3 regions of the Leptolyngbya boryana PCC 6306 genome follow, and region 2 is predicted to be linked to each of the others. Evidence: predicted binding sites of a transcription regulator. Region 2 holds the regulator's gene; each other region holds the start of a gene.
The links. Region 2 encodes NtcA, which controls nitrogen genes in cyanobacteria. Its sites were predicted from a motif close to TTTGTANNNNNNNNTACAAA; they were not measured.
Positions count from the first base shown of each region.

Region 1: a site for NtcA is predicted at 2,537-2,556, ahead of LEPBO_RS0130565 (BMP family ABC transporter substrate-binding protein). Genes of this name have one in related genera too.
Region 3: a site for NtcA is predicted at 2,247-2,266, ahead of glnA (type I glutamate--ammonia ligase). Genes of this name have one in related genera too.

Region 1 is NZ_KB731324.1:6,152,032-6,157,267, reverse strand. Features, by position in the region: gene LEPBO_RS0130580 (sensor histidine kinase) at 1-649, shown strand, start outside; gene LEPBO_RS0130575 (formamidase) at 807-1,829, shown strand; gene biuH (biuret amidohydrolase) at 1,833-2,513, shown strand; gene LEPBO_RS0130565 (BMP family ABC transporter substrate-binding protein) at 2,614-3,795, shown strand; gene LEPBO_RS38785 (sensor histidine kinase) at 3,967-4,791, shown strand; gene LEPBO_RS0130555 (serine/threonine protein kinase) at 4,794-5,236, shown strand, end outside.
Region 2 is NZ_KB731324.1:5,219,394-5,224,629, forward strand. Features, by position in the region: gene LEPBO_RS44565 (hypothetical protein) at 93-215, shown strand; gene LEPBO_RS0126065 (vWA domain-containing protein) at 232-849, opposite strand; gene fabI (enoyl-ACP reductase FabI) at 874-1,674, opposite strand; gene ntcA (global nitrogen regulator NtcA) at 2,114-2,785, shown strand; gene LEPBO_RS0126080 (DUF3084 domain-containing protein) at 2,905-4,302, shown strand; gene LEPBO_RS0126085 (RuvC family protein) at 4,337-4,768, shown strand; gene LEPBO_RS0126090 (DUF3146 family protein) at 4,782-5,042, opposite strand; gene pth (aminoacyl-tRNA hydrolase) at 5,039-5,236, opposite strand, start outside.
Region 3 is NZ_KB731324.1:1,751,406-1,756,641, reverse strand. Features, by position in the region: gene LEPBO_RS0108705 (Tab2/Atab2 family RNA-binding protein) at 1-92, opposite strand, end outside; gene LEPBO_RS0108700 (hypothetical protein) at 147-527, opposite strand; gene LEPBO_RS43300 (hypothetical protein) at 723-1,346, shown strand; gene apcB (allophycocyanin subunit beta) at 1,457-1,966, opposite strand; gene glnA (type I glutamate--ammonia ligase) at 2,377-3,795, shown strand; gene LEPBO_RS0108680 (class I SAM-dependent methyltransferase) at 3,947-5,062, shown strand.

The DNA of each region.
Region 1 (5,236 bases), 930 kb from region 2:
AAAACAAATCTTCGGCGGTCTGAATTCAAAACAACAGATCTACATTCATCAGATCTATCAAAGCGGTCAGCATTTGCTAGGCTTGATCAATGATGTCTTAGACTTGTCGAAAGTCGAGGCAGGACAGTTGCGCTTAGAACTCGCGCCGCTCGTCGTCGATGAAATTTGCGAGAAAACCTTGGGGTTTGTCAGCGAACAGGCTCGCATAAAAAATTTGACCGTGAACTATGAGATCCAGCCGGATCTAGAACCCTTGATGGCAGACGAATTGCGGCTGCGACAGATGCTACTGAACTTGCTCTCGAATGCGATTAAGTTCTCGAACGAAGATCATGAAATCGGACTGAGCGTGAAACTCAATGGCGAGTTTCTAGATTTCACTGTTTGGGATCAAGGGATTGGAATTGCAGAAGACAAACAGCATCTCTTGTTCAAACCCTTTCAGCAGGTCGATGGCTCATTGTCTCGTAAGCACGAAGGCACAGGTTTAGGGTTAGCGTTGACCAAAAAACTCGCTGAACTTCACGCTGGAACGGTGCTCATGCACTCGAAGGAAGGAGAAGGAAGTCAGTTTACGATTCGCTTACCGATGAATCTTCAGCATCCGGCAACGGTTGGAACGATTGCGATCGAACCCAATCGTCGCTGATTCAAATATCCGTTCGGCATTCTGCATCTTAGGGGTGGAGCGATCGCGCAAACTGTGCGAATCGATGGAACGGAGCAAAACGGTATTCCAAAGTACGAATCGCCCTCAACCAAATGTGATAAAGCTGACAATCAGTTGAGTCTTGAGGGCAAAGTGCATGAGTGGTTTAGGTGGATTGAATAAATCTCCAAAGGGTGTTGTATTGGGACTGGTGCAGCTACAGCTTCCAAATGTTGTCACGCCCGACGATCTTGCGGCTCAGACCGATCGCATTTGCCAAATGGTCAGCAAAGCCCGTCGTAATATGCCCAGTATGGATTTAGTCGTCTTTCCAGAGTATTCCCTACACGGACTCTCGATGGACACAAATCCAAAAATTATGTGCCGAATCGATGGTCCAGAAGTTCAAGCCTTCCAAGCCGCCTGCCGAGAAAATCGCATTTGGGGATGCTTCTCGATCATGGAGTACAACCCACACGGCAATCCCTACAATAGCGGCATCATTATCGACGACCAAGGCGAATTGAAACTCTACTACCGGAAACTGCATCCTTGGGTTCCGGTTGAGCCTTGGGAACCTGGAAATCTGGGAATTCCGGTCTGTGAAGGACCGAATGGCAGCACGCTTGCGTTAATTATCTGCCACGACGGCATGTTCCCAGAAATGGCGCGCGAATGTGCTTACAAGGGTGCGGAAATCATGATTCGTACCGCAGGATATACCGCTCCAATCCGCCACAGTTGGCAAATTACCAACCAGGCGAATGCGTTTTGTAATCTGATCTACACCGCATCTGTGTGTATGTGCGGCACAGATGGCACATTTGACTCGATGGGCGAAGGTATGTTTGTCAATTTCGACGGAATGCCCTTAGTGATGGGCAGCCATCGACCGGATGAAATTATCACAGCCGAATTGCGTCCCGATCTGGTGCGAGAAGCTCGGAGACACTGGAGCGTCGAAAACAATATTTACCAATTTGGGCATCGCGGCTATGTCGCGGTGAAAGGCGGAGCACAGGATTGCCCCTACACCTACATGAAAGACTTGGTGAATGAATCGTATCGCCTGCCTTGGGAAGATGAAGTGATTCACACCGATGGCACAAGCTGCGGATTTGACGCGCCAACGCGATCGTATCAAGGCGAAGAATTACCAACTTCAGTCACCAGAGGTTAAATCATGGGACGGTATGTAGAGGCTGAGCCTTATCAATATCCATTCAATGGCGATTTACGCCCTGAGAATACGGCTCTGATTGTGATTGATATGCAGACAGATTTCTGCGGTAAGGGCGGTTATGTGGACAAGATGGGCTATGACCTGTCTCTGACGCGCGCCCCGATCGAACCGATTCGGAACCTCCTCAAAGTGATGCGAGACCTGAATTACACAATTCTGCACACTCGCGAAGGACATCGCCCGGATCTCTCAGATTTGCCAGAAAATAAACGCTGGCGATCGCAGCAAATCGGAGCCGGAATTGGCGATCCGGGACCTTGTGGGCGAATTTTGGTTCGAGGAGAGTCAGGTTGGGAGATTATTCCTGAACTCGCTCCATTACCCGGAGAAGTGATCATTGATAAACCCGGAAAAGGATCATTTTATGCCACTGATCTCGATTTGGTTTTGCACCGTAAAGGCATACAAAACTTGATCCTGTCCGGCATTACCACTGATGTCTGTGTGCATACAACCATGAGAGATGCCAACGATCGAGGATATGAATGTTTGTTACTGTCCGATTGTACGGGTGCAACGGACTATGGCAACCATCTAGCCGCGCTGAACATGGTCAAAATGCAGGGCGGTGTGTTTGGGGCGGTTGCCGATTCGACAGCATTGATTTCTGCGATCGCGTGAGCCTCTGCTCAGGCATCGCAAGATACGTGTTGAACAATACAAAAGCGAGTAGAAAAATCGATTTCAATACGATGGCAATTAACTTCTGTGAGGAGGAACGATGAGCAGTCAGGATTCACCGCGATCGCGCATTTCCCGCCGCCAAGTCATACGCGGATTGTTAGCGACTGGGGCATTTGGTGCAACTTCAAAGCTCTGGGTTGGCTGTACCCCAGCGAACGATTCTTCAACATCCAGTAGCAGCCCCGCCGCAGGCAAAGAACTTGTAATGGGGTTTATCTACGTCGGTCCTAAAGACGATTTTGGCTATAATCAAGCCCACTTCCAGGGAAAAGAAGGTGTCCAAGGTGTGAAAGTCGTCGATCAAGCCAGCGTGCCTGAAACGACCGAAGTACAAGAAGCAATGCGGAACATGATCGAGCAGGACAAAGCAACCGTTCTGTTTCCCACCTCATTCGGCTATTTTGACCCGCATATTCTTAAACTCGCCACCGATTATCCAGAAGTACAATTTTTCCACTGTGGCGCAATGTATGATGCAGCCAAGCATCCCAAAAATGTCGGCAGCTATTTTGGTTACATTGATGAAGCGCAGTATGTTGCAGGCGTGGTTGCCGGGCATATGAGCAAAACCGGAAAGTTAGGTTTTGTGGCAGCAAAACCAATTCCACAAGTGCTTCGCAACATCAATAGTTTTACCCTGGGAGCGCGAAGCGTTAAGCCAACAATTACAACCCAGGTGATTTTTACCGGGGACTGGTCTTTGCCAGTAAAAGAAGCGGAAGCGACCAACAGTTTGATTGACCAAGGGGCAGATGTGATTACTTGCCATGTAGACAGTCCGAAAGTTGTGATAGAAACGGCAGAGAAACGCGGGGCGTTTACGTCTGGCTATCACGCCAATCAGGCAGCACTTGCGCCGAAAGGCTATCTGACGGGTGCAGAGTGGGATTGGACGAAGGTGTATTCCGATTACGTCAAGATGATTCAAGAAGGTAAAACCTTGATGAATGGAGGGATTCCGCATTTGCTGCGCGGCGGATATAAGGATGGATTTGTGAAGATTTCGGCATTTGGACCGGCGGTGTCTGAGACTGCGAAGAAGGACGCAGAAGCCGCGAGGGACAAAATGAAGGCGGGTTCGCTAGTCATTTACAAAGGCGGACTCAAAGATAATACGGGTAAAGAGGTTGTCCCTGCTGGAAAAGACTATGCGACAACTGCGATCGAGCTTGAATCGATGAACTGGCTCGTAGAAGGGGTCGTTGGTAAAACGGCTTAGCAGTCTCGCTCAAGCTAGAGATTTGTTAGATCTGCGACGTTTCTAGAAAAAATGAGATCCTGATACTAAATTGGTTTGATTTGGTTACAAATCAATTCGGTGTCAGGATTTCGAGTGCAATGGGTGAAGTCGTTTAGAGTGATAAAGACTTTCTTTTTGCAATCCAGAACGATGAGTTGGATGAATTTGGTTTGGCTAGCTGGCGGCTTGGGAATTGGATTTGTGGGGGGTTGGTGGGCGAAGCGATCGTCTAAAGTCGCATCCTCTACTCCCGATCGCACATTGGAATTGGCGTATCAATCCGCACTCGAACTTGCGCAATTCAAGGCAGGATTTTTAGCCCGCACTTCCCACGAGTTACGATCGCCCTTAAGTGGATTAATCGGTTCGCAGCAATTAGTTCTAGGCGATCTCTGCGAATCGCCTGAAGAGGAGCGCGAATTTATTGAACAGGCGAACCTATCCGCTTTAAAGCTCGTGAAATTATTGGATGAAGTCATCCATGTTTCTAAAGTCGAATATGGAACCAGCCCATTAGACTTTCAGTCTGTTTCCGTCAGTGATGTGTTTGACAATGTCTTTTCTTTAACGCATCTATTAGCAGAAAACCGGAATTTGCGATTTCAAATCGTGTTACCAGAACCCGATCTGGATGTGTTTGTCGATCGCAAAACGCTAGAGCAGATTTTAGTCAGTTTGATCAGTAGCGCGATCGCAACAATGCAGGAAGGCACGCTCAAGCTCTCAGCTCACATAGAATCCGAATTTGCAGTGATTGAGCTAGAAGATCAGCGACCGATCGAGGTATGGCGAGAAGCGATCGATCTGCTCAAAACCGAAGCTCCAAAAGATTTAGACCCACCTTCTCTGGGATTTCGCCTGCTGATGAACCAAACTTTGGTCGAGGTGATGAACGGTCGGTTAGAGTTAGGAAAGTTGAACGAAACCGTCACACAACTGCGGTGCGTTCTTCCTCGAAATGCGGTTCAATCTTAGGCATGGATTCACTCATCGGTCAGACAATTTCAAACGGCAAGTACACCCTGCAAGAAGAAATCGGGCGGGGAGGATTTGGCATTACCTTCAAAGCCGTTCATCACTTTTTGGATCAAACCGTCGTGATCAAAACGCTGAATGAAGCTTTGAAGGCAGAGAAAAACTTTGCCGATTTTCAGCGCAAATTCCAAGATGAAGCCCGACGGCTTGCGACTTGTATTCATCCCAATATTGTCCGGGTCAGCGACTTTTTTGTTGAAAACGATCGCGCTTACATGGTGATGGATTACATTCCAGGGCAGACCTTGGAAGACTTAGTCTTTCCCGATCGACCGCTGCCCGAAGCGATCGCAATTCGCTACATCCATCAAATCGGCTCAGCCCTTGAAGTCGTTCACCGCAACGGTCTGCTGCATCGAGATATCAAGCCGCAAAACATCATTTT
Region 2 (5,236 bases):
AGCTTAAAACAAAGAGCAATTATACTTATCGAGAACCGTCATCGGTTTTGCGACGCGGGTCGGTATCCCGATGAGGTTCGGAGCTTTTCGTTGTGGTTTCCTGGCTATTCCTTCAGGTAGGTATTGCTGCTGCGACTGACCAATTGGGTGCATCGAGTCGATTGACTGGGCTTGCGATTTTAGGCTCGATCGCTGCTCATTCTGCCCAAACTTAATCGCTGTTTTAGCGTGCTAATCTACGATCGCATTCAACAACACTTCTGCCAAACTCATATCTGCCATATCATCCATCGTCACCGTGTCGCAGATATCAAACTTTGCTCCTACACTTTGAAGCTGATCGTCGAGAACCTTCAAGAATTTTGTCGCACTGGCATCTGAGCCAACTTGAATGAAAGAAATGGCTAATTCTTCATCGCGTTCCATTTTCTGTGTCGCTTGCACGATCGCTTCAATCACGGCTCGGCGATCGTCCGGCTCACCATCGGTAATGACTAAAATGGTTTCTCCAGTTTTGCTCTGCCCTGTGGCTTTGCGGCGAAAATAATCTTCGGTGGCATCCCGCAACACTGCTGCCAGATTGGTCGAGCCAACCGGATCGTTTTCCATAAAAATCTGTGCGACTTTGCTCGCCGTCACATTTTCGTACCGTCTGAATCGGCTAGAAAACGTATAAACCGTAATACCATCGGGATCAAACTGCTCGCATTTGCGCGCCAGTGCCAGCGTTGATTCTTGGGCTGCTTCCCAACGACTGCCGCCCCCAATTTGATCATTGGTAGACATACTGCCACTTTTATCCAAAATCAAGGTGTAGTCTCGATTTTGCAAAGTTTCAAAATTGGGCACGGCACATCTCCTATCGTCTAATTGCTATCCAGCACTGGGCTTCGATCCCGTCATCCCCATAATTTCGTAGCCTGCATCGACGTAGATCACCTGACCCGTGATCCCGCTTGATAAGTCACTACAGAGAAATGCTGCGGTATTCCCGACTTCGATCTGCGTCACAGTTCGACGTAACGGCGCAACTTCTTCAACGTGGTGAATCATATCGAGAATGCCACCGACTGCCGAGGAAGCCAATGTCCGAATCGGACCTGCTGAAATCGCATTGACTCGAATATTGTTCTGCCCTAACTCATTTGCGAGGTAGCGCACGTTCATTTCCAATGCTGCCTTGGCAATTCCCATGACGTTATAGTTCGGGATGACTTTCACACCACCGAGGTAAGTCAGCGTCACGATACTACCGCCTTCGCTCATTAGAGGTTTTGCGGCTCCAGCTAGTTGCACCAGCGAGTAAGAACTGATATCCAACGCCAGCGAATAACCCGCGCGCGACGTTTTGGAGAAATCGCCGGATAAATCATCTTTGCTAGCAAATGCGAGACAGTGGATCAGAATATCCAACTTGCCCCATTTGTCTTTCACGGTATTGAATGCGCTCTCAATCTGTGCGTCATCTTGCACGTTCAACGGCAAGAACAAACTGGGATTGAGCGGCTCGGTCAAGTCGGCAACTTTCTTTTCCGCTTTGCCGGTTGCATCCGGTAGATAGGTGATGCCAATATTTGCGCCTGCTTTGTGTAGCTGCTGAGCGATGCCCCATGCGATCGAGCGGTTGTTCGCGATTCCCGTTACAAGTGCGTTCTTTCCAGTCAGGTCTAGCATGGTCTTCTACCGTGTAAAGCATTTATGAGGATAGCAGAAAGGGATCCCTCTCGAACTGCTCTTCGCTGACGCGATCGTCCCAAGCTTGGCGGATCGAGGATCGAATTGCGTCATTTCTCAGTTCGGTTTTTCTGCCAGCGAATCCTCTCTGATTCTGGTTCGGAATCCTTCATGATTCCTTAATGCCTCGTCCTAGAATATTCGTGCTTTCACGGTATGATCTGTGGAAATTATTGGGTCTGCCCAGAAGATTCCAGTAGATCGACTCGAAATTGCGCCTTCTTCTTAGAGAATTTACTGAGTTTTCTGAAGATCAAAGCGAAATTGTAGTTTACGACACTAAAACAGATCATAGACTCAGTTTTAGTGGTCTAAAGTCATCGATTGCTTACATAGACTGTTAGACTTCCCAGCTTCACTCGATACGACAAGGAAAGAAATGGTAGTGACCAAGGATAAACCGCTTGCAGCGATGTTTCGTCAGATTGGAGGGGGAGCATATCCTCCTGTTGTAGAGACGTTTGAACGCGGTAAGACCATCTTCTTTCCGGGCGATCCGGCGGAGCGGGTCTACTTTCTCGTCAAGGGTGCGGTTAAACTCTCACGGGTGTACGAGGCAGGAGAAGAAATTACCGTCGCGCTGCTGCGAGAAAACAGCGTGTTCGGGGTGCTTTCTCTGATCACAGGACAACGTGCCGATCGCTTTTATCACGCAGTTGCCTTCACCCCTGTCGAATTGCTGTCTGTTCCGATCGAACAAGTTGAAAAAGCGCTCAAAGACAATCCCGAACTCTCAATGCTGATGCTGAAAGGCTTGTCGTCGAGAATCTTACAAACTGAAATGATGATTGAAACGCTGGCGCACCGAGATATGGGATCGCGTCTTGTGAGTTTCCTCCTGATTCTGTGTCGTGACTTTGGTGTGCCCTCACAAGAGGGGATCATGATTGATCTCAAACTGTCTCACCAAGCGATCGCTGAAGCAATCGGCTCGACTCGCGTCACAGTCACCCGCTTACTGGGAGATTTGCGTCAGGACAAAATGATCTCAATTCACAAGAAAAAAATAACCGTTCATAATCCGGTAACGCTTAGTCAACAATTTACCTAATTCGATTAGAATTCAGTCCTGAGTGACTCACGCGAATCATAGAGCGAGCAGTCATAATGAAAGGCAAAGTCTGAAAGTGCCCTTAGAGTGCAGTATGTCTAGGGGTTTGTGGGAGCGTCATGTCCGATGTCGGGCTAATTCTAATTTTGGTGGTGTTGGTGTTAGGAGGGGTGATCGCGACAGTCGGCGATCGCTTAGGAACGCGCGTGGGAAAAGCCCGCCTCAGCTTGTTCAATCTCCGTCCCAAACAAACAGCAGTTGTCGTGACGATTTTGACGGGCACGCTGATTTCTGCCTCTACGTTAGGCGTTTTACTGCTTGCGAGCCGCACCTTTCGAGAGATGGTGTTGAACTTCGGGCGAATTCAAGCCGACTTGCGGGCGACAAATCGCGACCTCGATAAAGTCACGGCTGATCTCAAAACCACAGATCAGCGAAAAGCTGAGGTTGAGAAAGATCTAGAGCAAGCGCGATCGGAACGTGCCCAAATTGAGGAATATCTCAAGCGCCTCAATGCCAATCTTCAAGTTTCAGTCGCTCGACAACGAGAAACCGATGCCCAACTTCGCAGGACAGAAGCGCAGCGAGATCTCACCCGCAATCAGCTAGAAACAGTTTCTCAGCAAGCACTTTCGCTCCGCAACGAAATCAATCAGCTGGAATCTGAGCAGCAGGCGTTAATTGAACAACGGGATCAGGTGAAAGCCCAAATTGCGGAACGAGATGCGCAAATTGCGGAACGAACTGCCCTGATTGAAAAGCGCGATCGCGAAATTAATGAGCGCGATCAAGTCATTGCTCAACGCGAAGCAGAATTGAAAACCCTGGAACAGCAGAGAGCTTTTCTCGTGGCAGCCGTTCAGCAAATTCAGCAAGATGTGGAACAGATTCGCCGAGGTGATCTGGCAATTTTTCGGACACAAGTGCTGTCTTCAGGCGTTGTGCGCGTCGTCGAACAAGGTGGAGCCAAAGCAGCAGTCGATCAATTACTGCAATTGGCAAATCAGACCGCGATCGAGTCGCTTCGCCTGGGGCAGAACAATCAGCAAATTGTGCAAATCCCGATTGCGGAAGTGCAAAACCTCATTCAGCAAATTCAAGATGGTAAAGATTATCTGGTGCGGGTGCAAGCCGGGGCAAATTATGTTCTCGGTGACGACCGAGGTGTTGTCGTGAATATGAGTGCGGTGCCGAATCAGGTTGTCTTTTTAGCAGGAGATACGATCGCGACTCAAACGCTGGAACCGTCTAAACTGTCCCCCCAGGATTTTCAGAAAACCTTACAAGACCTAATTGCAGCTTCTAATGCCCGTGCCCGTGTCGCAGGGGTGATGAATGACAGACTAGAGGTTGAGAAACTGTTGAGTCTGGGATCTTTTATCGATCAGCTTCGCCGCTATCCGAATTCGATTGAATTGCGGGCAGTTGCATCGGATGTGACTTACACAGCGGGACCGCTCAAAATAGAATTAGTAGCGGTGCAGGATGGGCAGGTTGTGCTGCGGGCATCGAATTAGCAATCTGTAGACAGAACAACGGCAAGAGGTGAGTATGGCGGAACAGCCCGTTATTCTGGGATTTGATCCAGGGCGACAAAAATGCGGAGTCGCAGTGATGGGAGTCGATCGCCGAATTTATTATCATCAAGTGATCTCGTCTGAAGAGACGATTTCGACGATCTCATCTCTGAGGAGTCAGTTTCCGATTTCGCTGTTGGTCATGGGTGATCAGACTTCTTCTAAAACCTGGCGGCAGAAGTTAGAGACTGATCTCAGTGAGCCGATGCGAATTATCACCGTCGATGAGCGCAATAGTTCGCTAGAGGCGCGCGATCGCTATTGGCAAATGTATCCACCGAAAGGGCTAACGCGGCTGATTCCTGAAGGGATGAGAACGCCGCCGCGACCGATTGATGACATTGTGGCAATTTTGTTGATTGAACGGTATTTGGGACGGCTGGTGAGTGGAGGAGTAGGGGAGTAGGGAGTGGGGGAGTTCACAACTCCGCCCGAATCGTAAACGAATAATCCCCACCCGGTTCAAGCTGATAATCTTTCGCTTCCAAAAATCTCCCTAGCGGTTCCTTAATCAAGGCTCGTCCGAGCGAAGGCTGAATGTTCAGCAATCCGCGTCGAAAATGCCAATGAAACTGCCACTCATATTCGTTTGCTCTGACCTCGCCTTCGATACTGCCCTGTTGCCAGGACTGGCGCAAAATGCGGACATGGGCAGTGGTTTCAGGGAGACGTTTGCTCATGATGCAGACTTCGACTCTACAGATTGATTGTTGTAAAGGCTCATGGCTTTTTCAACCCCTTGCTTGAGACTGAGTTCGACGGCGCTGACTGTGAGGTTTAAAACCTCATCGATCGCACCTTTCTCATTCGGGGCAAAGGTTCCTAAGACATGAGATACCGCATCTTTCTCGTTCGATTTGGCGCTACCGATACC
Region 3 (5,236 bases), 3.5 Mb from region 2:
GGGCTTTCACAGATCAGCACTTCCCAAACTTTTTTATTTTGCTCATCCAAAATTGGACGTGAATAGTAATCGAGTTCCCAAATAGTTGACATAGAAAACTTCAGCAATCGCGCGTTAGAGACATCTAACTCCTAGCATCTTTCGGATCACCCTATCGAAACGGTTTGCATCTGTTGGCAAGCTTGAATGCCTAAGTGCGGATTTGCCCGATAGCGATCGTCAGCAACCCACACACTCACCTCTCGATTCGCTGAGATGAAATATAAATATTCTGCAGTGGGATCATATTTCAAGCCCACCTTCAGGTTCGAGAAATCATCCTCACAAATCTCAAATCCAAACCGCACTACAATCTGTGCAACCAGACATTCTGGCGTGTCCTGTGCCTCACCCAGCGCATCTCGCTCTTGCCAAAATGTTTCTAAAAAAGACTCTAAAATAGGCAGCATTTTCTCTGGCGCACCTTTGCGACTGGCGTAAACAATCGCTGGATTTCCCTCAACAATGATGTGACAAGGAACTGGCATAGGAAAGCGATATGAAACGATGCCACCATCATATGCACAGTTTTACCCTCGCAAACGACCGCGATCGCTGAAAATTTTGGGTTTTAGGGAAATTCACGGTGGAGAACCCACTCGCTTGATTCGCAAAATGTGCTTAGCTCTGCGAAAACAATCGTTACAATTCAAACCCACCCTGCAAACCCACACGTCAATCCTATGTCCTCTGTTCGCCCCATCTCTGCTGACCTTGCTCCGACCCCTGATCCTGCTCGCTGCAAAATTCTAGACTCCCGGAGTCAATATCGAGCCTGTCATATCTGCGTGCCGGATTCCGATGAGCGACTTGCCGCGATCGTCGTTGCTGATCGCTATTACAGCTTTTTTCGACTCGTGCAAGATTCTCAAAAAGCTCTGCAAATTGCCGCCAAACTCGTTTATCGAGGAGATGAAGTTGCGATTACTCGAACGATGAAAGGCGATGTGCTTTGGATCTATGAAGCAGATGCCCAAGAGGAAAAAGCGCAGCTAGACAAGCCCAAATCTGTCGAACCCTCAACTTCCTACGACATTCCTCGATCAGACTCAGGATTATGGAAGATTCTGACATCTGAGCGCGATTATCAGGTGTGTCAAATTCGCGTTCCAGATGTGGCGAAACCGATGGCTGCAATCTATAGCGATCGTGAATATTACAGCTATCTCAGAACGGTACGCGAACAAAACCAAGCGATCGCGCTGGCAGAACGTCTCTCTGATAAAGGACATGCTGCTCGTATTACTCAAAACAGCAAAGGCTGGACGCTGTGGGTCTTAGAGGCGGAAGCGATGCTTCGGACTTGAAGCCTTCACCCTGACATTTTTCTTGTCTGAAACGAGTTTCGGCTCGACTCAACGCCCGAAATTCGAGGGCTGAGCCGAGCCGAAACTCGTTTCATGGGAAGTGAATTCAATTACAGATCGTTTTCACCGAGTTCACGCGACATGTAATCAAAGGGTTGATCCAGGAAGCTCGTATCAGCAATTCCTGCCGCTGCTGCTTCTGCTTTGACGATATCCTTCATGATTTGAATTCCCCGGACGGTCGGTCCTGAAGGCACACCTAACGAGTTATAGGTTTCGCGCAAACCTTCTAGAACGCGCTCATCCAGCACATCCGTGTCAGCCGCAACCAAGGCATAGGAAGCATAGCGCAAGTAGTAATCCATATCGCGCAGGCAGGCTGCATACCGACGAGTCGTATAAGCATTGCCACCGGGGCGAATCAACTCAGGATTTTCGTCAAACAACTGCAGCCCGGCTTGACGAACAATCCCGGCTGCATTGGAGGTAATGAGCGCAGCTGCCTGAATGCGCGCCATTCCGGTAGCAAAGTAGGATTTTAGGCTGTCGATCGCATTGCGATCTAAGTAACGCCCTGTAATATCGTAATTTCTAATCAGGCTGGTCACTGCGTCCCGCATGAAAGTCTTCTCCCAAATTTTGGTTCAATGTGTCTATATTTCTGTAGACAAGAGTAACGAACCGCCCCACAGCAAGTTGTATAGGCTCTCGTATCGTAAAAGATTCAAGCTCAGTTTACCACGCAGGTTTGAGCCTAATTTGAACCGTACCGTGGGGAATCCCGCTAGATGAGATAATCGTTACAATTTTTAATCCATACACTCGATCGGGTTACGGAATCCGCGAATGTAATATTTACGATCTTTAATTTAAGCGTTAATTCTTTCGGACACGGAGCTTTCCGTAGCCTAGGATACAAAATTACGGGAAGCCTGTTTTTACCATGATGCAGGACAGATTTGCTTGAGGCGATCTGATTCAATTCCGCGCTCAGCGTTGAGCAAGCTACGCGATTTACTAGGAGTATTTCATGGCGACCCCACAAGAGATCTTGGCGAAGATCAATGACGAGAATATCGAATTGATTGATCTCAAATTCATCGATACGCCAGGGATTTGGCAACATCTCACCCTGCATAAGAGCCAAATTGACGAAAGCAGCTTTACCGATGGCGTTCCGTTTGACGGATCGAGTATTCGGGGTTGGAAATCGATCAATGAATCCGATATGGCGATGGTTCCCGATCCGGATACTGCCTGGATCGATCCATTTATGGAGCATCCAACGCTGAGCATGATTTGCTCGATTCAAGAGCCGCGTACGGGTCAGCCCTACAGCCGTGATCCTCGCTCGATCGCTCAAAAAGCTGTGGATTATTTGAAATCTACGGGGTTAGGCGATACGGCGTTCTTCGGACCTGAAGCGGAGTTCTTCATTTTTGATGATGTCCGTTATGACCAAAACCAGCACGAAGGTTACTATCACGTTGATAGCGTAGAAGGGATTTGGAATTCTGGTCGTCAAGAACCGGGTGGAAACTTGGCGTACAAGCCTCGCAACAAGGAAGGGTATTTCCCGGTTGCACCGACCGATACGTCGCAAGATATGCGATCGGAAATGCTGCTGACGATGCAAAAGTGCGGCGTGCCGATCGAGAAACATCACCATGAAGTGGCAACTGGCGGTCAGTGCGAATTAGGCTTCCGGTTCGGAACCCTGATTCAAGCGGCTGACTGGTTGATGACGTACAAATATGTGATCAAAAACGTCGGTCGCAAGTATGGCAAGTCGATTACGTTCATGCCTAAGCCGGTCTTTGGGGATAACGGTTCGGGGATGCACTGTCACCAATCGATTTGGAACAATGGCGAACCCACCTTTGCGGGCGATCTGTACGCTGGATTGAGCCAAAATGCGCTGTGGTACATCGGCGGAATTCTGAAGCATGCGCCTTCTCTGTTGGCGTTTACGAATCCGACCACGAACTCCTACAAGCGCTTGGTTCCAGGCTTTGAAGCTCCGGTGAACTTGGCATACTCGCAAGGGAACCGTTCTGCTTCGGTGCGGATTCCGTTGTCTGGCACGAACCCGAAAGCAAAACGCTTAGAGTTCCGTTGTCCTGATGCAACCTCGAACCCCTACTTGGCATTTGCCGCGATGCTCTGTGCAGGGATTGATGGAATTAAGAACCAAATCGATCCGGGTTCTCCTTTGGATGTAGACATCTACGAACTCAGCCCTGAAGAGTTGGCGAAAGTACCTTCGACTCCTGGATCTTTGGCAGAAGCGCTGAAGAACTTGGAATCGGATCATGAGTACCTGACCACAGGTGGCGTGTTCACTGAAGACTTCATTGAAAGCTGGATTAGCTACAAGCTCGATCGCGAAGTAATTCCGATGAGCATTCGCCCGCATCCGTATGAGTTTATGCTCTACTACGATTGCTAATTTGCTGAGTTGAAAGCTGAATTGAAAAGGAGCGATCGAGCTAATTGGCTCGATCGCTTTTTTCTCGAAATCTAACTGATTACAGACTATTTCGCTCTTAAGAGTTCGTTACAATTAGACAATAGTCTTAGAGTGTCGTCTCACACAAATCATGCCCGATACATTAACAAAGTTGGCGTATCAGACGTTTCAGCAAGGCAAAAGTTACTTTGGGTTGATGCATAAAGCTGTTAGTACCCAAGTCTTGAATCTTGTCGCACCGCCCTCGATTGAACAAAAAAGAAAGGCAAAGCCGCTCTCTCTAGAATTGATTCAAACCATTCAAAAACGAATGGCTGAAGTTCTCGAAGCGGATTGGCAGGATGTCGAAAAAGGCGTTTATCCAGCGAGTCTTGTCTTTGATAATCCTTGGGAAGATTTTTTCCGCTACTATCCGGTGATGTGGTTTGATATGCCGGAAATGTGGCAGCGCGTGAATGCGAAGCGATATCAAGAGTTTGATGCAGGAGTTGAGACAGAAGGCTTACCAAGCTACTATGTGCAAAATTTCCATCATCAGACGAATGGGTATTTAACCGATACTTCTGCCAATCTCTACGATTTGCAGGTTGAAATTCTGTTTAATGGCACGGCTGATCCGATGCGTCGCCGGATTTTAGCTCCATTGAAGGAAGGATTGAAGGCATTCAGTGATGTTCTACCTTCGCAGATTAAAGTGCTAGACGTTGCTTGTGGCACAGGGCGGACTTTGAGAAACATTCGAGGAATGCTGCCGAAGGCTTCTTTGTATGGAGTGGATTTGTCGGCTGCCTATTTGAGAAAAGCAAATCAGTTGCTGTCTCAGTTCGAGGGAACTTTGCCCCAGTTAGTGCAAGGAAATGCGGAAGAATTACCTTACTTAGATAACTATTTCCATGCGGTGACGAGTGTGTTTTTATTCCACGAATTGCCGCCCCAAGCGCGTCAGAATGTGATCAATGAAGCATTTCGAGTGGTGAAACCTGGTGGAACATTTATCATCTGTGATTCGATTCAGATGAGCGATTCGCCGGAACTCGCTCCTGCAATGGAAGGGTTTCCTGAGACGTTCCATGAGCCTTATTACCGCCATTACATGACCGATGATTTGGTGGCGCGATTGAAAGAGGCAGGGTTTGGCGAAGTTTCAGAACAGGTGCATTTTATGAGTAAGTACCTGATTGCGAGGAAACCTGGAGTCGTTGCGCCCGAAGTGACGAAGGTTGCGACAGGTATTGCGATCGAATAAGGGCAGGCTGCGTTTTCGGCGGATCGTGTCCCCCAAATCCCCCAAACTTGAGAGATTTTGAATGGGAGAAGTTCTTTGAATTGGAGGGCATTTCCTAGTCAAAGTCTCTCAGAGTGGAGAATTTAACATTGGGAGCGAAGCAAAAACATTCGTCCGAGATGTTCTATTGATAAG